DNA from 3 places in the Agromyces binzhouensis genome. Region 2 is predicted to be linked to each of the others. Evidence: predicted binding sites of a transcription regulator. Region 2 holds the regulator's gene; each other region holds the start of a gene.
The links. The regulator HrcA, encoded in region 2, represses chaperone genes, less so after heat shock. The targets are predictions, from matches to a motif close to TTNGCACTCGNNNNNNNCGAGTGCNAA.
Positions count from the first base shown of each region.

Region 1 (5,698 bases), on a different contig from region 2:
GAAGCCCGAAGGGGGCGGATGCCACGGCATCCGCCCCCTTCGTCGTCCCCGCTGCATTCCGCCGATCCCCGGTGCCCTGGGGCTCGTCCTGTTCGGGCTCCTCGCCGTCGACGGCCGGCCACCGGCGACGCGTCAGCGGCCGTGCCTGGACCGATGGGCCCTCCGTCGGCCCGTCGGTCCCATCTCCGGCTCGCCAGGGTCCCCGGGCCCGACCGGGCCCGTGGCCCGCACTCCGAGCCCGGGAGCCGCCGTCCGCCGCGACAGGTCGCGAGGCCCGCGGAGTCGATGCCCGCTGGACTCGTCACCTGCGGTGGCCCGCCGCATCGACACCACCGTCGCGCACCGGTCGTCCGGCAGCGTCGTTCGGCAGTCAGTCGTCCTGATCGACAGCGTCGGTTCTGCAGTCCCCCGTTCGACAGCCGTCCATGCGGCTGCCGTCGCGGCTCACGGCAAGCCTGCGCCTTCCGCACCCGGCGCTGAGTCCGGATGCGGCCACTCGACTCGCCGGCCTCTGCGGACCGCGGCACCGAGCGGTATCCGCATGCGCTTCATGCGGGCACGCGAAAGGGCCCCGGCCGAAGCCGGGGCCCTTCGCTGCGTGTCAGCCGATCAGCCGATGCGCGTGATGGTGTTGTCGTCCTCGTACTCGTAGATGCCGATGGTGGCCTCGGTCGGGTCACCGTTCTCGTCGAGGGTGATCGGACCCGACGCACCGTCGAAGTCGATCTGCGAGCCCTCGGCGAGCAGGGCGGCAGCGTCGGCGAACGTGGTCACGGTCTCGCCGTCACCCGAACCGCCCGACACCTGCTGGAGGTACGCACCGATGTCCTCGCCGGCCGTGCTGTTGGCGGCGTAGGCCGCGAGCGCGATCAGCATGAGGGAGTCGTACGACTCCGGTCCGTAGCTGAAGCTGTCGAGGTTGGGGTCGACTCCGAGCAGTCGTTCCTCGAAGTCGGCTTCGAGCATCGGGCCGGGGAGCGTGCCCTTCGCACCGGCGACGAGGCCGGGCGCGAAGTCCGCGCTGTAGTCGGTCAGGTTTCCGTCGACGAAGTACAGCTGGTCGCCGGGGTAGCCCCCGCCGACGAGGGCCGGCACCACGACCTTGGCCTCGTCGAACGTGATGACCGCGACGGCGTCGGGGTTCGCGGCGTTGATCGCCGAGAGCTGCGCGTCGAAGTTCGAGTCACCCGTGTTGAAGAGCTCCTCGGCCACGACCTCGCCGCCGGCTGCCTCGAAGGCCTCCGTCGTCGCAGCCGCGAGACCCGTGCCGTACGGGTCGTTGAGGACCAGGAGGCCGAGCGTCGACGCGCCGTCCTCCGCGATCAGGTTGCCGAGGACCTCGCCCTGGAGGAGGTCGGACGGCGCGGTGCGGAAGTAGAGGCCGTTGTCGTCGTAGTCCGTGAAGTCGGGCGACGTGTTGGCCGGCGAGAAGTGGACGACACCGGCGGAGGTGATCTGGTCGATGACCGTGAACGACACACCCGACGAGGCGGCGCCGATGATCGCCGAGACGTCCTGCGAGAGGAGGTCGGTGACCGAGACGGTGGCGATGTCGGTGGTGGTGTCGCCGGAGTCGCGGTAGACGACCTCGACCTGGATGCCTGCGTCGGCCTCGTTGATCTCCTCGGCGGCGAGTGCGACACCGGCTTCCTCGGGCGGGCCGAGGAAGGCGAGGGTGCCGGACTGCGGCAGGATGGTGCCGACCTTCAGGGTGAGGTCGCGCTCACCAGCCTCGATGGGCAGGGCGTCGCCGGTGTCGGCCGGCTCCTCGGACTCTTCCGGGGTGGTGCCGCCCGTGCTGCACGCGGTGAGGAGGAGGGCGGAAACGCCAGCAATGGCGATGCCCGTCCAAGCCGCGCGAGCCGAGCGCGAGCCGGTGGCCCTCGCGAATACGCTCATGATGCTCCTTGGGACTGAAGGATCGGTACTGAAACAGCGTCTGGCGACGCCGATGTATCGACCGTATTGCCCGCCCACAGTGGAAACAAGATTGCCTCGATCACAACCCGGTAACGCACACGGAATCGTTACCTGAGCGACACTGACGCGCGATTCTCCGCACGATTCCTGCGATTCCGCCACGAAATCCGCCATCGGGCCACGCTTCGGACCGCGACGATCCAGCCCCAGTACGGGGGCCTCGAAGGCGCTCAGACGGGCTCGAGGTTCGCAGCCCGCCGAGCGGCTCGCGCCCCGCGGAGGAGGTCGAAGGTGAGCACGACGAGCGCCAGCCAGACGAGGCCGAACCCGGCCCATCGCTCCGGCGGCATCGGCTCGCCGAGGACGACGACGCCGACGACGAACTGGATGAATGGGGCGAAGTACTGGATGAACCCCATGTAGATCAGCGGGAGGCGTCGCGACGCGGCGGCGAACAGGAGGAGCGGGATCGCGGTCACCGCGCCGGCGGAGAGCAGCAGCACGGTGTGCCATCCGCTCGCGGAGCCGATGGTGAGCCCGGTCGTCGACGCGACGACCACGAGGAGGATCGCCGCGACGGGTGCGAGCCACGCGGTCTCGAGGGTGAGGCCGGAGACCGCGTCGACACGGTGGCCGACCCGCTTCTTGATCAGGCCGTAGAAGCCGAAGCTGAAGGCCAGGACGAGCGCGATCCACGGCATCTGCCCGTACCCGACGGTGAGCACGACCACGGCGACGATCGAGATCCCGACGGCCGTCCACTGCACGGCGTTCAACCGCTCGCGGAGCACGATGACCCCGAGGAACACGGTCACGATCGGGTTGATGAAGTACCCCAGCGCGGCCTCGACGACGTGCCCGGTGAGCGCAGCGTAGACGTACGTGAGCCAGTTCACGAAGATCAGCACGCCGGCCAGGCCCATGATCAGCACCACGCGCCGATCGCGCATGAGCGCGCGGAACGCGCGCCAGGTGCGCGTGACCGCGATCAGGACGGCGCAGAAGACGAGCGAGAGCAGGATGCGCATCGCCACGATCTCGATCGGCCCGCTCGGCGCGAGGGCGATGAAGTAGACGGGGAGGAACCCCCACAGCGCGTAGGCGGAGACGGCGTAGGCGATCCCGGCGCGACTCACGCCGTCTGGCCTGACGCGCGCCGGTGCGCCGGTGGACGGAGCGGATGACACCGTGTCAGCCTACGCGCGACCTCCGACCCGTCGGCGCGCGCCGACTGCCGACCTCCGTCGACATCCCGCCGGGCTCGTCGCGGCCCTGCCGTCGAGGCGAGGACCGGAGACGACGACGCGGCCCGGATGCCAGAGGCATCCGGGCCGCGAGGATGTCGGTGTCGACTAGCGGACGACGACCGCGAGGACGTCGCGGGCCGACAGGACGAGGAAGTCGTCGCCGCCGAACTTCACCTCGGTGCCGCCGTACTTGGAGTAGATCACCTTGTCGCCGACGGCCACGTCGAGCGGGACACGGTTGCCGTTGTCGTCGATCCGGCCCGGGCCGACCGCCACGACCTCGCCCTCCTGGGGCTTCTCCTTGGCGGTGTCGGGGATGACCAGGCCGGAGGCGGTGGTCTGCTCGGCCTCGACCTGCTTGATGACGATTCGATCCTCGAGCGGCTTGATGGAAACCGACACGGTTGACCTCTTTCTTGACGAAGACTGGGGTTAGCAGCCTCTGAGTGAGAGTGCTAAAGGGAGTCTATGGCGGTTCTGGCACTCGTGCAACGTGAGTGCCAGCGGATGCCACGGTGCTAGCGTGTCGGCGTGGAACGCGACGAGCTGGTGAGGCTGCTCTCTACCGACGGGCTCACGCTGCTCGACTCGCTGCCGCCGTACTCCTCCAAGGCCGACGTCGTGAAGACCGTCGCCGACCTCCGCAAGCAGGGCCACGATCCGGGCCTCGTCGCGGCGGTCCTCAGCCAGTCGCGGCTCCGTTCGAAGGCGCGGGCGAAGTTCGGCGAGTTCGCGGACCGCATGCTGTTCACCGAGCCCGGCCTCGAGCAGGCCACCCGGCTGCGCGTCGCGGCGCTGCACGCCGGCCGATTCGCCCGCGCCGGGCTCCGGCACGTGGCCGACCTCGGGTGCGGCATCGGCGGCGACGCGCTCGCCCTCGCCGCGGTCGACCTGGACGTGACCGCGGCCGAGGCCGATGAGGTCACGGCCGCCGTCGCCGCGTTCAACCTCACGCCGTTCCCGAAGGTGCGCGTGCTCCACGCCCGCGCCGAGGACGTCTCGCTCGGCGGCATCGACGCCGCGTGGCTCGACCCCGCACGGCGCACCACCTCGGGCGGCACGACGACGAGGCTCGCCGACGCCGCGGACTACTCCCCTCCGCTCGACTTCGTGTTCGCCCTCGCCGATCGGATGCCGGTCGGCGTGAAGCTCGGACCCGGCACCGACCGCGATCTCGTGCCCGACGGCGCGGAAGCGCAGTGGGTGTCGGTCGACGGCGACGTCGTCGAGCTCGTCGTCTGGACGGGCGCACTCGCCCGTGCAGGCATCGGCCGGGCGGCGCTCGTGATCCGGGGCGACGGCGCGCAGGAGCTCGTCGCATCGTCCGACGCCGAGGACGCCCCCGTCGGCCCCCTCGGCGACTACCTCTACGAGCCCGACGGCGCGGTCATCCGCGCCCGCCTCATCGGCGATCTCGCCCGATCCATGGGCGCGTGGATGCTGAGCGAGGGCATCGCGTACCTGACCGGCGACCGCGAGGTCGACACCCCGTTCGCGAGGGGGTTCCGCGTGATCGAGCGCCTCCCCGCGGACGAGCGCGGCCTTCGGCGGGCGCTGCAGGAGCGCGGCGTGGGCGCGCTCGAGATCAAGAAGCGCGGAGTGGACGTCGATCCGGCCGCCCTCCGGACCCGCCTGAAGCTCAAGGGCGACGTCTCGGCGACCGTCGTGCTCACGCGCGAGGAGGGCCGCCACGTCGCGATCCTCGTCGAGCGGCTCTGAGCGCCGCGGGCGCCCTCAGGCGGTCGAGAGCGCGCCGAAGACGATCGCGTAGTACCCGAGCCAGACGCCGGAGAAGACGAGACCGGTGACGCCGGTCCCGATGCCGACGAACGCGAGGATCCGGCCGTGCTCCTCGCGCCGCAGTCCGAGCACGCCGAAGACGATCGCTGCGACCGACAGCGGGAACATCCAGCCGACGAAGAGCGACGCGACGGCGCCGATCGAGCCGATGACCGCGCCGACCTGGCTGTAGATTCGGCGCTGCTCCTCCTCGTCCTCGTACTCCGCCGCCTCGAGCGGCTCGGGAAGGGGTCGCCCGACGGTGAGGAGCTGGCCGGTCGGGAGCCCGTGCAGCGCCCCCGTGTCGTAGGGGACGTCGAACTCGCGGGCCGGAGCGGACGGCGCGTCGGCCGCCGTCAGGCGCTCGGGATCGGTCGACGCCGGACGCTCCGCAGGACCGTACGGCGGTGGTGTCGTCCCCGGTGCCCCGTCGGTTCCCGGATCGTGTGGTCGCGCCGGACGCTCGTCGGTCATGTGCTCGCCTCAGTAGCCGTAGCCGTAGCCGCTGCCGATCGAGAACAGCATTCCCCACAGGAGGAACGAGAGGAGTGCGAAGCCGATGCCGACGAAGCCGAGGATGAGACCCGTCAGCCACATCCCCTTGGCGACGGGCTCCTTGCGGCGTCCGAGGAAGCCGAGCACGATCGCCGCGGCCGGGACGAAGAGCTGCAGCACGCCGCCGACGAACGGGATGAACACGACCGGTGAGCCGATGACGCCGATGATGCCGGCGATGAGCGAGATCAGGCTGA
Region 1 is NZ_JBHXVJ010000003.1:42,513-48,210, forward strand. It holds gene ACFVHK_RS05970 (ABC transporter substrate-binding protein) at 610-1,899, opposite strand; gene rarD (EamA family transporter RarD) at 2,151-3,107, opposite strand; gene groES (co-chaperone GroES) at 3,273-3,569, opposite strand; gene ACFVHK_RS05985 (class I SAM-dependent methyltransferase) at 3,699-4,886, shown strand; gene ACFVHK_RS05990 (hypothetical protein) at 4,902-5,420, opposite strand; gene ACFVHK_RS05995 (DUF4190 domain-containing protein) at 5,430-5,698, opposite strand, start outside.
Region 1: the regulator HrcA is predicted to act here: its motif matches at 3,645-3,671, upstream of groES (co-chaperone GroES).

Region 2 (5,698 bases):
GCCGCGTCCCGCGCGTTCGGCGTGTACCTGCACGTGCCGTTCTGCCGCGTGCGGTGCGGGTACTGCGACTTCAACACGTACACGTCGGGTGAGCTGCGCGGTGCGCGCCAGGAGGATTTCGCCGACCAGGCCGCCGCCGAGCTCGGGTTCGCGCGCGACGTGCTCGCGGCGTCCGGCGCGCCGGACCGCCCGGCCGCGACGGTGTTCTTCGGCGGCGGGACCCCGACGCTGCTGCCCGCCGCCGACCTCGTCCGGATGCTGGGCGCGGTGCGCGGTGCGTTCGGCATCGCGGACGGCGCCGAAGTGACGACCGAGGCCAACCCGGACTCGGTCGACGCGGACGACCTTCGGCGGCTCGCGGACGGCGGGTTCACCCGGGTGTCGTTCGGCATGCAGTCGGTTCAGCCGCACGTGCTCGCCGCGCTCGACCGGACCCACGATCCGGCGCGGATCCCGCTCGTCGTGGGGTGGGCGCGCGAGGCGGGCCTGGACGTCAGCCTCGACCTGATCTACGGCACGCCGGGGGAATCGCTCGCGGACTGGCGCGCCAGCCTCGGGGCCGTGCTCGCCGAGCGCCCCGACCACGTGAGCGCGTACGCGCTCATCATCGAGGACGGCACCAAGCTCGCCCGGCGGATCCGCCGCGGCGAACTGCCGGCCGTCGACGACGACCTCGCGGCCGACATGTACGAGCTCGCCGACGAACTGCTCGGCGAGGCCGGCTACGAGTGGTACGAGGTCTCGAACTGGGCGGCGGATGCCGCGCACCGGTCGCGGCACAACCTCGGGTACTGGCGGGGCGACGACTGGTGGGGTGTCGGGCCCGGCGCGCACAGCCACGTGGGCGGCGTGCGTTGGTGGAACGCGAAGCACCCAGCGGCCTACGCCGAGCGCCTGGCTGCGGGCGTCTCGCCGGCGGTCGGCCGCGAGGCGCTCGACCACGCGACACGCGAGACCGAGCGCATCCTGCTCGCGACGCGCATCAGGGAGGGCGTCGAGGTGTCGAGCCTGCACGCGGGCGGCCGGCACGCGGTCGCCGGCCTCATCGCCGACGGGCTCGTGGACGCGCGAACCGCCCTCGCCGGGCGGCTCGCGCTGACCCGACGAGGGCGGTTGCTGGCTGACGCCGTCGTGCGGCGCCTGCTCGAGGACTAGCTCACGAACTTGATCGCGACGGGGTACACGTAGTACTCGCCGTTGTTGGCCTTGATCGCGGCGATGATGCCGAACACGATCGCGGCGATCCAGGCCGCGAGCAGCAGGAAGATGCCGATGATCACGAACGTGAGGATCGAGCCCACGACGTAGGCGATCAGCAGCGTGATCTGGAAGTTCAGCGCCGTCGCGGTGTGCTCGCGGATGAAGGGACCCTTGTCCTTCAGGACGAGGTAGCCGATCAGGGCGGGCAGGAACCCGAACAGGATGCCGCCGATGTGGATCAGCGTGGCCCAGAGCTTCTCGTCGGCCGGGCTGAGCGGCTGGTTCTGCTGGTAGGCGCCGCCGCCGGGAGGCGGGGGCGGCGTCGGGCCGCCGGGCGGGGGCGGCGGCGGGCCGCCTGCGGGCGGCGTCGGCGGGGTGGGAGGTGGTGCGTCGGACATGATGCGTGCTCCTCTGTGGTCGCGCCCGGACAGGGGACGTTCCCTCATGCTGGCATACGCCGACGCGCCGGTCGAGGGATGCCCGACCGGCGCGTCGAAGGCCCGCCCGGCGACCTACTTGATGAGGCGGATGGCGAACGGGTAGCGGTAGTGGTTGCCGTCCTTCGCGGTCATGAAGGCGATGATCGAGAAGATCACGCCGAGGATCCACGGGATGTAGGTGAGGAAGCCGAAGAGTGCGCCGAACCCGAACGTGACGACGGTGATGATCGTCGTCAGCACCCAGAGCGCCACGGTGGCGAGCACCAGCGTGATCTGGAAGTTCAGCGCCTCCTTGCCCTCGGTGTTCGTGAACGAGCCGCGGTCCTTGAAGACGAGCCAGATGATGAGGGACGGCAGGATGCCGAGGATGCCGCCGAGGTGGGCGAACGAGCCCCACTGGACGTCCTGCTCGTGCGAGAGCGGGGCCGCGGGAGTCGGCTGCGGTGCGGCGTTCGGATCCTGCGGCGGGAGGTTGGAGTCGGTCATGTCGGGAGCCTTTCGATGTGGGGAAGCGCACGTGCCGCGGCCGGGGGGCCACGCGGGGTACGGGACGATGCACACGCTATCGGCGCGGCGGACCGCCCGGCAACGGTGTGCACCCTGAATCTCGCGATATGATTAGCAGTCACGTGGGCGGAGTGCCAAGCACGCGTCGTCCGGGTCCGATCGGTCGAGGGAAGCGAGGGTCATGGTCTCCGAACGCAGTCTCGCGGTCCTCCGCGCGATCGTGCAGGACTACGTCGAGTCGCGCGAGCCCGTCGGCTCGAAGACGATCGTCGAGCGCCACCAGTTCGGCGTGTCCGCGGCGACCATCCGCAACGACATGGCCCTCCTCGAGGAGGAGGAGCTCATCGCGGCCCCGCACACGTCGTCCGGGCGCATCCCCACCGACAAGGGCTACCGGGTGTTCGTCGACCAGCTGACCGACATCCGCCCGCTGTCGGCCACGCAGCGGCATGCCATCGAGACCTTCCTCGGCGAGTCGAACGACCTCGACGAACTGCTCGGTCGAACGGTCCGCCTCGTCTCGCAACTGACCCGCCAGCTCGCCGTCGTGCAGTACCCGAGCTTCGCCCGCGCCCGCGTGCGGCACGTCGAGCTCGTCTCGCTCGCGCCGACGCGCGTGCTCTGCATCCTCATCTCCGACAGCGGCCAGGTGGAGCAGCGCCTCGCCGAGCTCGACCAGCCCGCCGACGAGTCCACGCTCGCCCGGCTGCGCGACCGGCTCAACGAGGTGGCCGCCGGCCTCACCATGGCGGATGCCGCGACGGCCCTGTCCGCGGAGACCGAGCACGCCGACCGCGCCCACGCCGAGGTGCTCCACACGCTTGCGGCGACGCTCGCCGACCAGGCGAAGATCGTCCGGTCCGACCGGCTCGTGGTCGCCGGCGCGGCGAACCTCGTGCGCACCGAGCAGGACTTCGCCGGGAACATCCTCGGTGTCATGGAGGCGATCGAGGAACAGGTCGTCATCCTCCGGCTCTTCGGCGAGATGGCCGCCGACGAGGGCATCGCCGTGCGCATCGGCCGCGAGAACGCCGCGTTCGGGCTCGGCGACACCTCCGTGGTGTCGACCTCGTTCGCCGTCCCCGGGCGCGACGTGTCGCGGCTCGGCATCGTCGGGCCCACCCGCATGGACTACTCCCAGAGCATGGCCGCCGTCCGCGCGGTCGCCCGCTACCTCTCCCGCACGCTCGGCGAGAGCTGAACCGCACGGGGCCGCCCAGCGGCGTCCGTCACCGGCAATCGAAAGGAACCCGCCTCACGTGGCCGACCACTACGAGGTCCTCGGCGTCGCACGCGACGCCTCCTCGGACGAGATCAAGAAGGCGTACCGCCGGCTCGCGCGCGAGCTCCACCCCGACGTGAACCCGGGCGCCGAGGCGTCCGAGCGGTTCAAGGAGGTCACGCACGCGTACGACGTGCTCTCCGACCCGAAGCAGCGCCAGCAGTACGACCTCGGCGGGCAGGGCGGGTTCGGCGCCGGCGGTGCCGGGTTCGGCGGCTTCGGCGACATCTTCGAGACGTTCTTCGGCGCGGGGCAGGCCAGCCGCGGGCCGCGGTCGCGCCGCGAGCGCGGCCAGGACGCGCTCATCCGCCTCGAGGTGGGACTCGACGACGTGATCTTCGGCACGCACCGCGACCTCGAGGTCGACACGGCCGTGGTCTGCGAGACCTGTCACGGCTCGTGCTGCAAGCCGGGCACCTCGCCCGTGACGTGCGACATCTGCGGCGGCAGCGGCCACATCCAGCGGGCGGTCCGGTCGCTGCTCGGCAACGTGATGACCTCGAGCCCGTGCGGCTCGTGCCGGGGCTACGGCACCATCATCGCCACGCCGTGCGTCACCTGCCAGGGCCAGGGCCGCGTGCGCGCCCGCCGCACGGTCCCCGTCGACGTGCCCGCCGGGGTCGACACGGGCGTGCGACTGCAGATGCCGGGCTCCGGCGAGGCCGGCCCGGCCGGCGGCCCGAACGGCGACCTCTACCTCGAGATCAAGGTCAGGAACCACGAGGTGTTCAGCCGGAACGGCGACGACCTGCTCTGCACCCTCGAGGTGCAGATGACCGATGCCGTGCTCGGAACCTCGACGAAGGTCGCCGCGCTCGACGGCGACGTCGACCTCGAGCTGAAGCCCGGCGTGCAGTCGGGCGAGATCCTCACCGTCAAGGACCGCGGGATCACGCACCTCCGCGGAAGCGGACGCGGCGACCTGAAGGTCGCGGTGCACGTCGTCACGCCGACCAAGCTCAGCCACAGGGAGCGCGAGCTCGTCGAGCAGCTGGCGAAGCAGCGCAAGGCGCAGCCGCCCCAGCTCGGGCACTTCCAGCAGGGGCTCTTCGCGCGCCTGCGCGACCGGTTCCTGGGCTGACGGCGGGGCGGATGCCGCGATGAGCCACCTCTACCTCGACGAGTCGCTCGACCTCGCCGCGGTGCGGCCCGGCGATGCGGTCGAACTCCACGGCGACGAGGCGCGCCACGCGGTGACGGTGTCCCGGCTGCGCGTCGGCGAGCAGGTCTCGATCGGCGACGGGCGGGGCCGCGTCGTGCGCGGCCCGGTGACCTCCGCGGAGCCGCGCCGGCTCGCGATCGAGGTGGAGACGGTGGCCGACGAGCCGGCGGCCTCGCCCCGGCTGATGCTCGTGCAGGCCCTCGCGAAGGGCGACCGCGACGAACTCGCCGTGCAGGCCGCGACGGAGCTCGGCGTCGACCGCATCGTGCCGTGGTCCGCGACCCGCTCGGTCTCCCGTTGGGAGGGCCCGAAGGCGGCCGAGAAGGGACGCGCCCGCTGGGCGAGCATCGTGCGCGAAGCCGTGAAGCAGTCGCTCCGCGCCCGCATCCCGGCGGTCGAGCCGGTCGCGTCGACGCGCGAACTGCCCGGGCGCCTCGAGGGCGCGCGGATGCTGCTGCTCGTCCCCGGCGCGGAGACGCCGCTCAGCGGCATCCGCCCGGACGGCCGGGACCTCGCGCTCGTCGTCGGCCCGGAGGGCGGCATGGACCCCGCCGAGATCGACCGCCTCGTCGAGGCCGGCGCCGAGCCGGTCCGCCTCGGGGACTCGGTGCTGCGCACCTCGACGGCGGGCCCAGCGGCCATCGCCGTCCTCTCGGTCGCGCTCGGGCGGTGGTGACCCATCCGTCGCTACGATGGAGGGATGAGCGGAACGGCTGAACCCACGGTCTTCGAGCGCATCGCCGCCGGCGAGATCCCGGCGAAGATGGTCGCCGAGACCGACCGCGTCATCGCGTTCCACGACATCGCACCGCAGGCGCCGGTCCACGTGATCGTGACCCCGCGCGTCGGACGGCACCGCGACGTCGTCGAGCTCGCCGCCGACGACCCCGAACTGCTCGCCGAGCTCGTCTCGGTGGCCAAGGGCATCGCCGACGACCTGGCGGGCGGCCAGTTCCGACTCGTCTTCAACACCGGCCCCGACGCGGGCCAGACCGTGTTCCACGTGCACGCCCACGTCCTCGGGGGCGGCCTCAGGGAGGGATCGCTTGGCGGCTGACGACGCGGGGGACCTCCCGCTCTCCGGATCCGAGGTCCGCTCCGACGAGG
Region 2 is NZ_JBHXVJ010000005.1:194,116-199,813, reverse strand. It holds gene hemW (radical SAM family heme chaperone HemW) at 1-1,155, shown strand, start outside; gene ACFVHK_RS10490 (DUF4870 domain-containing protein) at 1,152-1,598, opposite strand; gene ACFVHK_RS10485 (DUF4870 domain-containing protein) at 1,713-2,126, opposite strand; gene hrcA (heat-inducible transcriptional repressor HrcA) at 2,329-3,348, shown strand; gene dnaJ (molecular chaperone DnaJ) at 3,407-4,510, shown strand; gene ACFVHK_RS10470 (16S rRNA (uracil(1498)-N(3))-methyltransferase) at 4,530-5,267, shown strand; gene ACFVHK_RS10465 (histidine triad nucleotide-binding protein) at 5,292-5,648, shown strand.

Region 3 (5,698 bases), on a different contig from region 2:
GGCGGCATCCGCGTCGTCGGCGGGCACGCCGGCCGACGGCTTCGGCACCACCGGCTCGAACGTCGAGCGCCGCGGCCCCGGCGGCACGTCCGCATCCGCGTCCGCGTCCGCGTCCGCGTCCGACGACTCGACCGCCGCAGCAGACCCAAACGATTCGGAGTGGGCGCGATCCGCTGCGGCCTCGGCCGGCGCGGCGTCGGCGCCCGACCCGAGGGCGTCCGCGGAGCCGCCGGCCGCGGCATCCGTCGTCGCATCGACCGCGCCTGGCGCGGTCACCGGCACGATCGCCAACGGACGCGTCGCCTCGAGCGACGCCTTCTTCGCTGCGGCGACCTCGGCGATCGGGTCGCGACCGTCGAGCGGCCGCACGAAGATGAGCGCACCCTCGAGCTCGCGCAGCTCGTGCTCGCCGATCTCGAGCAGGGATCGCGTTCCGCTCTTGCGTCGCTGCTCGAACGAGAGCTCGTCGACCTCGATGAAGTGCGAGCCGTCGCGCGAACTGAAGTAGCGGCGGCTGGAGCCATCGGTGATCGCGACGATCACGGCCTCGTAGTCGCCGCTGGGCTGCAGCGAACTCAGGAAATACCGGCGCCGGTCGGGATCCGCGTGCTCGTCGGAGTCGAGCACGACCGTCGCGGCGCGGCGGCGCGGACGGCGTCCCGGGCTCGCGCTCGCACGCATGGCCCAGCGATCCCGCTCGAGCACGCCGACCTCGTCGGACGCGCCCCCGTCGCGCGAGCGTCGGCCGCGCTGAGCGTGGCCCGGGCGGTCGCCGGGCGCACCGAAGTCGGGCATGGGCTCGTCATCGGCGGGGGCTCTCAACGGGGTGCTCCGAGGGGATCGGGGGCGTCGTGTCGGCGGAGCGGCGGGGCGCCGCGGGTCGGCGTGGGGTGGCGGTCGGGTGCGCGGGCTCGCGCGTACGCCGATCGTACGGCTTCGACCGATTCTCCGCTGCCCTTCACGCGCGGTTCGGCCGAACTCGACCGGACGGTCACGGGCCGCGGCCGCCCGCGCAGTGCCGGGCGGCCCGGGCGGCGTCACGAACCCGGCCGGACACACGGCGGCGGGGCGGATGCCGCGCATCCGCCCCGCCGTGCCGGTCGGCCCGACGACCCCTCGCGGGGCGCGCCGGGTCAGCTGCCGCTGGAGGTCACCTCGGGCGTGACGACGTCGTCGGCCGCGGAGCGCACCTCGACCTTGCGCGGCTTCGCGCGCTCGGACACCGGGATGATCACGCTCAGCACGCCGTTGTCGTAGTGGGCGCTGATGCCGGTGGTGTCGATGCCCTCGCCGAGGGTGAGCTGGCGCAGGAACGACCCGCTCGGCCGCTCGTGCACGAGCCACCGCACGTTCTCGTCGTTGCGCAGCGTGCGCTCGGCGCGGATGGTCATCAGCTGGCCGTCGACGTCGATGTCGATCGAACCGGGGTCGACCCCGGGCAGGTCGGCGGACAGGACGTAGTGGTCACCGTCGCGGTGCAGGTCGATCGGCATCATCCGCGGGCCTCGGCTCGAGTCGATCATGCTCGCCGCGAGACGGTCGAGGTCGCGGAACGGGTCCCAGCTCATTGCCATGAGCGTCTCCTCTCGTGAGATCTGGAGTTGAGTCCCCTCGACTCAACTTGATCCGAGATTAGCACTCTCGACGTGAGAGTGCTAAGACTTTGGGCCCGCCGTTCGCGGAGGGCGATCACGCCGGCCGGGGGGCCGCGCGGGCGCGCGCGCGGCCCTCCCGGGCCCCGGCCGGTGTCGCGGCGGACGCGCGGGCTCGGGTATCCGCATTCGCAGGATGAGCCGCACTACGGGACCTCTTGCGAGGCCGTGACGCGGCTCATCCTGTTTTCGCGTCCCACACTCGTCTCAATACGCGCAGATCGCTCGAAGGCTTCACTCGGCGCAGGCTCGGGCAGCCGCGTTCGCAGGATGAGCCGAACCATGTGCCCTCGCTCGACCCCGTGACGCAGCTCATCCTGCGTTCGCGTCCCACACCCGTCTCAATTCCCGCGCTCGCGCGCAGTTTCCACTCGGCGCGCGGGGCTCGCCCCCTGAATTCGCAGGATGAGCCGGCCTATGGGTCCCCGTTCGGAGCCCGAGACGCGGCTCATCCTGCGTTCACCGGCAGGACCGACGCGCCCGGGCGCGAGGTACGGCCGATGCCGAGAAACCGTCAGGCGGCGGCGCCGCCGAGCGTGGCCCAATCCTCGGAGCCCGCGACGCGCAGGACCTCGTCGATCGCGTTCGTGGTCGAGGCCGTGCGGAACTCCGGCGAGACATCCATCGTCTGCGCGTTCACGAAGGTCACGTCGGTGATGCCGACGAATGCGAAGATCGCACGCAGGTACGGCTCCTGGAAGTCGAAGGCATGCAGCGGGCTCGCCTCGGAGTAGTCGCCGCCCCGCGACGTGACGACGACCATCTTCTTGCCGTGCACGAGGGGGAGCGCGCGGCCGAGTTCGTCGTAGCGGAACATGTATCCCGGCTGCACGATGCAGTCGATGTAGTACTTGAGCGCGTAGGGGATGCTGAGGTTCCACATCGGCGTGGAGATCACGTAGGCGTCGGCGTGCGTGAACCGGTCGATCTCGCGCTCGATCTGCTTCCAGGATTCGGCGTGGCTCTTGTCGATGGGCTGGCCGACCATCAGCGTGTACTTCGCCTCGATGTTGTCGCCCGCGATGGCGGGCAGGTCGGCCTGGAACAGCTCGACCTCCTCGACCTCCAGGTCGGCGATCCGCTCGCCGAGCGCGTCGAGGAGCGCGTTCGAGACCCGGAGCGTGTTGGATGCCTGGCTGCGCGGGCTGGCGATGATGTGGAGCAGCTTCATGACGTGCCTCTTCCGATGGGTCCTGCACGGGCGTTGGGGGCTTTGCTCACCGCGCTCGGGCCTCAGCGGTGACGTCACCGTATCGCCGCAGTGTTTCCGGCGTGTCTCGATCAGGTACCTTCTGATCGGCGCGATCCGGACGCCGCTCTCCGTCGCGTGACGCGGCGTCGGCGCGGCCGTCGCCTTCGGGCAGGGCGGATGGTGCGTTCGCACCGCGCGGGTCGGGGTCGCGCTCGACCCGACCCGACCGACCCGGCCGAATACGCAGGATGAGGCGGATCATGGGCGTACATGAGGCGCCGCAGCGCGTCTCGTCCTGCATTCGCACGGAACGGCGCTCGGCGCTCGGCGCTCACCGCACGCCACGCCCCCCATCCAAGTGCGACTTGTGCGTTCGAGTACGGAACCAACCCGCACTCCAACGCAGAAACCGCACTCCGGTGAGACCAGGTGACAGAGGTGACAGGTGACGGATGACGCCGCGGCGCCCGCGGCGCGTCAGAAGAGGCGGCGCTGCGCGACGACCTCGGCGCCCTCGAGTTCGAGCAACCGACGCTTGCGCTCGAGCCCGCCGGCGTAGCCGGTGAGCGACCCGTCGGCGCCGACCACGCGGTGGCACGGCACGATGATGCTGATCGGGTTCCGCCCGACGGCCCCGCCCACGCGCCTTGCGAGGTTCCGGCCGCCGAGCCGGTCGGCGAGCTCGCCGTACGCCACGGTCTCGCCGAACGGGACCTCGCGCAGCATCCCCCACACCGCATGCTGGAACTCGTCGCCGGTCGGCGCGAGCGGCAGGTCGAAGCGGATGCGTCGCCCCGCGAGGTACTCGTCGAGCTCGACGCCGAGCCGGCGGAACAGCGGATCGTCGGCGGCATCGACGACGATGCCGAGCGACTCCGGGGCGGGCGGATGCCAGTGGCCCGGGAAGTACAGCCCCGCGAGCCCGCCGTCGTCGGCGACCACGAGCAGGTCGCCGATCCCGGTCGTGAGCGTGGCGTGGCGGCGGGGCATGCGTCGATTCTCGCGCGTCGCGCGGCGCGCGAGGCGGAGTTCGGTGGCGGGAATCGGACGTGGCGGTCGCATCGCGCGTACGGGGATGCCGGCTTGCGCTGCGCCTCGCCTCGCCGAGTTCGCAGGATGACGCCGCTCATGGGCGCCGCCGACGACGGATGACACGGCTGGTCCTGCATACTCGGCCGACCGATGCGCCGGGCTCGCGTCGCGCGGTCGATGCCACCAGCGGGTTCGCAGGATGAGCCGCCTCACGCACCTCTTGCGAGGCGGATGACGCGGCTCATCCTGCATACCCGCCGCCGCGAGGCCGTCAGCCCCTCGCTCGCGGGCCGTCGGCGCGGGAACCCCGAGCGGATGCCGCGGCATCCGCCCGCGCCCCGATCGGCGTGTGGTCGGCAGACCGCAGCCACTCGTCGAACGTGATCGCCGCGTGGTCGGCGTCGGCGCCGCCGCGCAGCGCGCCCGACGCCGACGCACGCCCGTACGGCCCGGGCAGCGGGAACTCGAGCACGGGCCGCCGGACGCCGTCGTGCGCGAACATGCGCCGCACCATCTCGGCGAGCCGTTCCTCGCGCGGACCGGCCAGGTCGCGGGCCCGTCCGATCGCCCCGGCCTCGGCGACCTCGACGAGTCGCACGCCGACCTCGCGCGCCGAGACCGGCCGGTAGCGCCCGACGGGGATCGGCGTGAGCATCCGTCCGAGCGACAGCCGCGCCGTCATCTGCTCGGCGAACTCGTGGAACTGCGTCGCCCGCAGGATCGTGTGCGGCACGTCGGCGGCCGCGACGAGCCGCTCCTGCGCGTGCTTGCCCGCGAAGTAGGCGGCGTCGGCGCCGTCGATGCCGACGATCGACAGTGCGACGTGGTGGCCGACCCCGGCGTCGCGCTCGGCGCGCAGCAGGTTCTGCGTGACGGCGGTGAAGAACTCGCGCGCCCGGCTCGCCGAGGTGGTTCCCACGCTCGTGACGTCGATCACGGCGTCCACCCCGTCGAGGGCGGCCGCGAGCGACGAGCCGGCAGGCCCGGTGCCCCGCTCGAGGTCGTGCCCGGTCCGGCGGGTCAGGGACAGGATGTCGTGCCCGCGCGCCTCCGCGGCGGCGACGACGTGACGTCCGACGACGCCGGTCGCTCCGGCGATCGCGATCCTCATCGCGTCACCTCCGTCGTGCGGGCGGGTTGGGCCGGCACGGATGGCGGGGCGCCCACGTCGGCGGGATCCGACGTCCGGGCGTGCGGCGCCCCCGACGTACCGTCCGCCGCCCCCGGGGTCGCGACATCCAGTGCCGCCGCGCCATCCGCGCCCGTCGCGCCATCCGTCGACGCCGCGGCATCCGCTCGCCCTCGATCGCGCCCCGGGATCAGCAGCACGACGCCGAGCGCGAGCGCGATGGTGAGCGAGGTGATGGCGGCGATGTCGTCCGCGGCGTCCTGGTGGCCGAGGTGCGTGACGTGGTGGCCGAGGTGCAGCGCGCCGAAGACCGTCCAGGCGAGGCCGAGCGCGCGGAACAGCGCGGGGGTCCGCCAGACGAGTCCGGCGACGCTCGCGACGCCGAGCCCGAGGTAGAGGGCTCCGACGTCGCGGATCAGGTGCTCGTTGAAGGGCCCGTCGGTCGAGATCCAGGTGCCGAGCACGCCGGGGAAGGAGTCGTAGAAGGAGCGGGGCGCGAAGCACGCCCAGCCGCCGACGAGGAACGCGATGGCCGCCGATGCTGCGAGCGCGGCCGTGTGGATTCTGCTCATGCCAACCTGACGAAACGGCGGCGCGATGTGTGAGGCGCCTCACGATTCCGGGCGCGGTGTCGTCATGCTGGTGAAGGGAAGGGGAACGACGATGACGGATGACCCGGGGCGGACCGCCGGC
Region 3 is NZ_JBHXVJ010000003.1:281,579-287,276, forward strand. It holds gene ACFVHK_RS07150 (hypothetical protein) at 1-822, opposite strand, end outside; gene ACFVHK_RS07155 (Hsp20/alpha crystallin family protein) at 1,134-1,574, opposite strand; gene ACFVHK_RS07160 (FMN-dependent NADH-azoreductase) at 2,167-2,823, opposite strand; gene ACFVHK_RS07165 (methylated-DNA--[protein]-cysteine S-methyltransferase) at 3,322-3,834, opposite strand; gene ACFVHK_RS07170 (SDR family oxidoreductase) at 4,148-4,987, opposite strand; gene ACFVHK_RS07175 (hypothetical protein) at 4,984-5,577, opposite strand; gene sigJ (RNA polymerase sigma factor SigJ) at 5,669-5,698, shown strand, end outside.
Region 3: the regulator HrcA is predicted to act here: its motif matches at 1,633-1,659, upstream of ACFVHK_RS07155 (Hsp20/alpha crystallin family protein).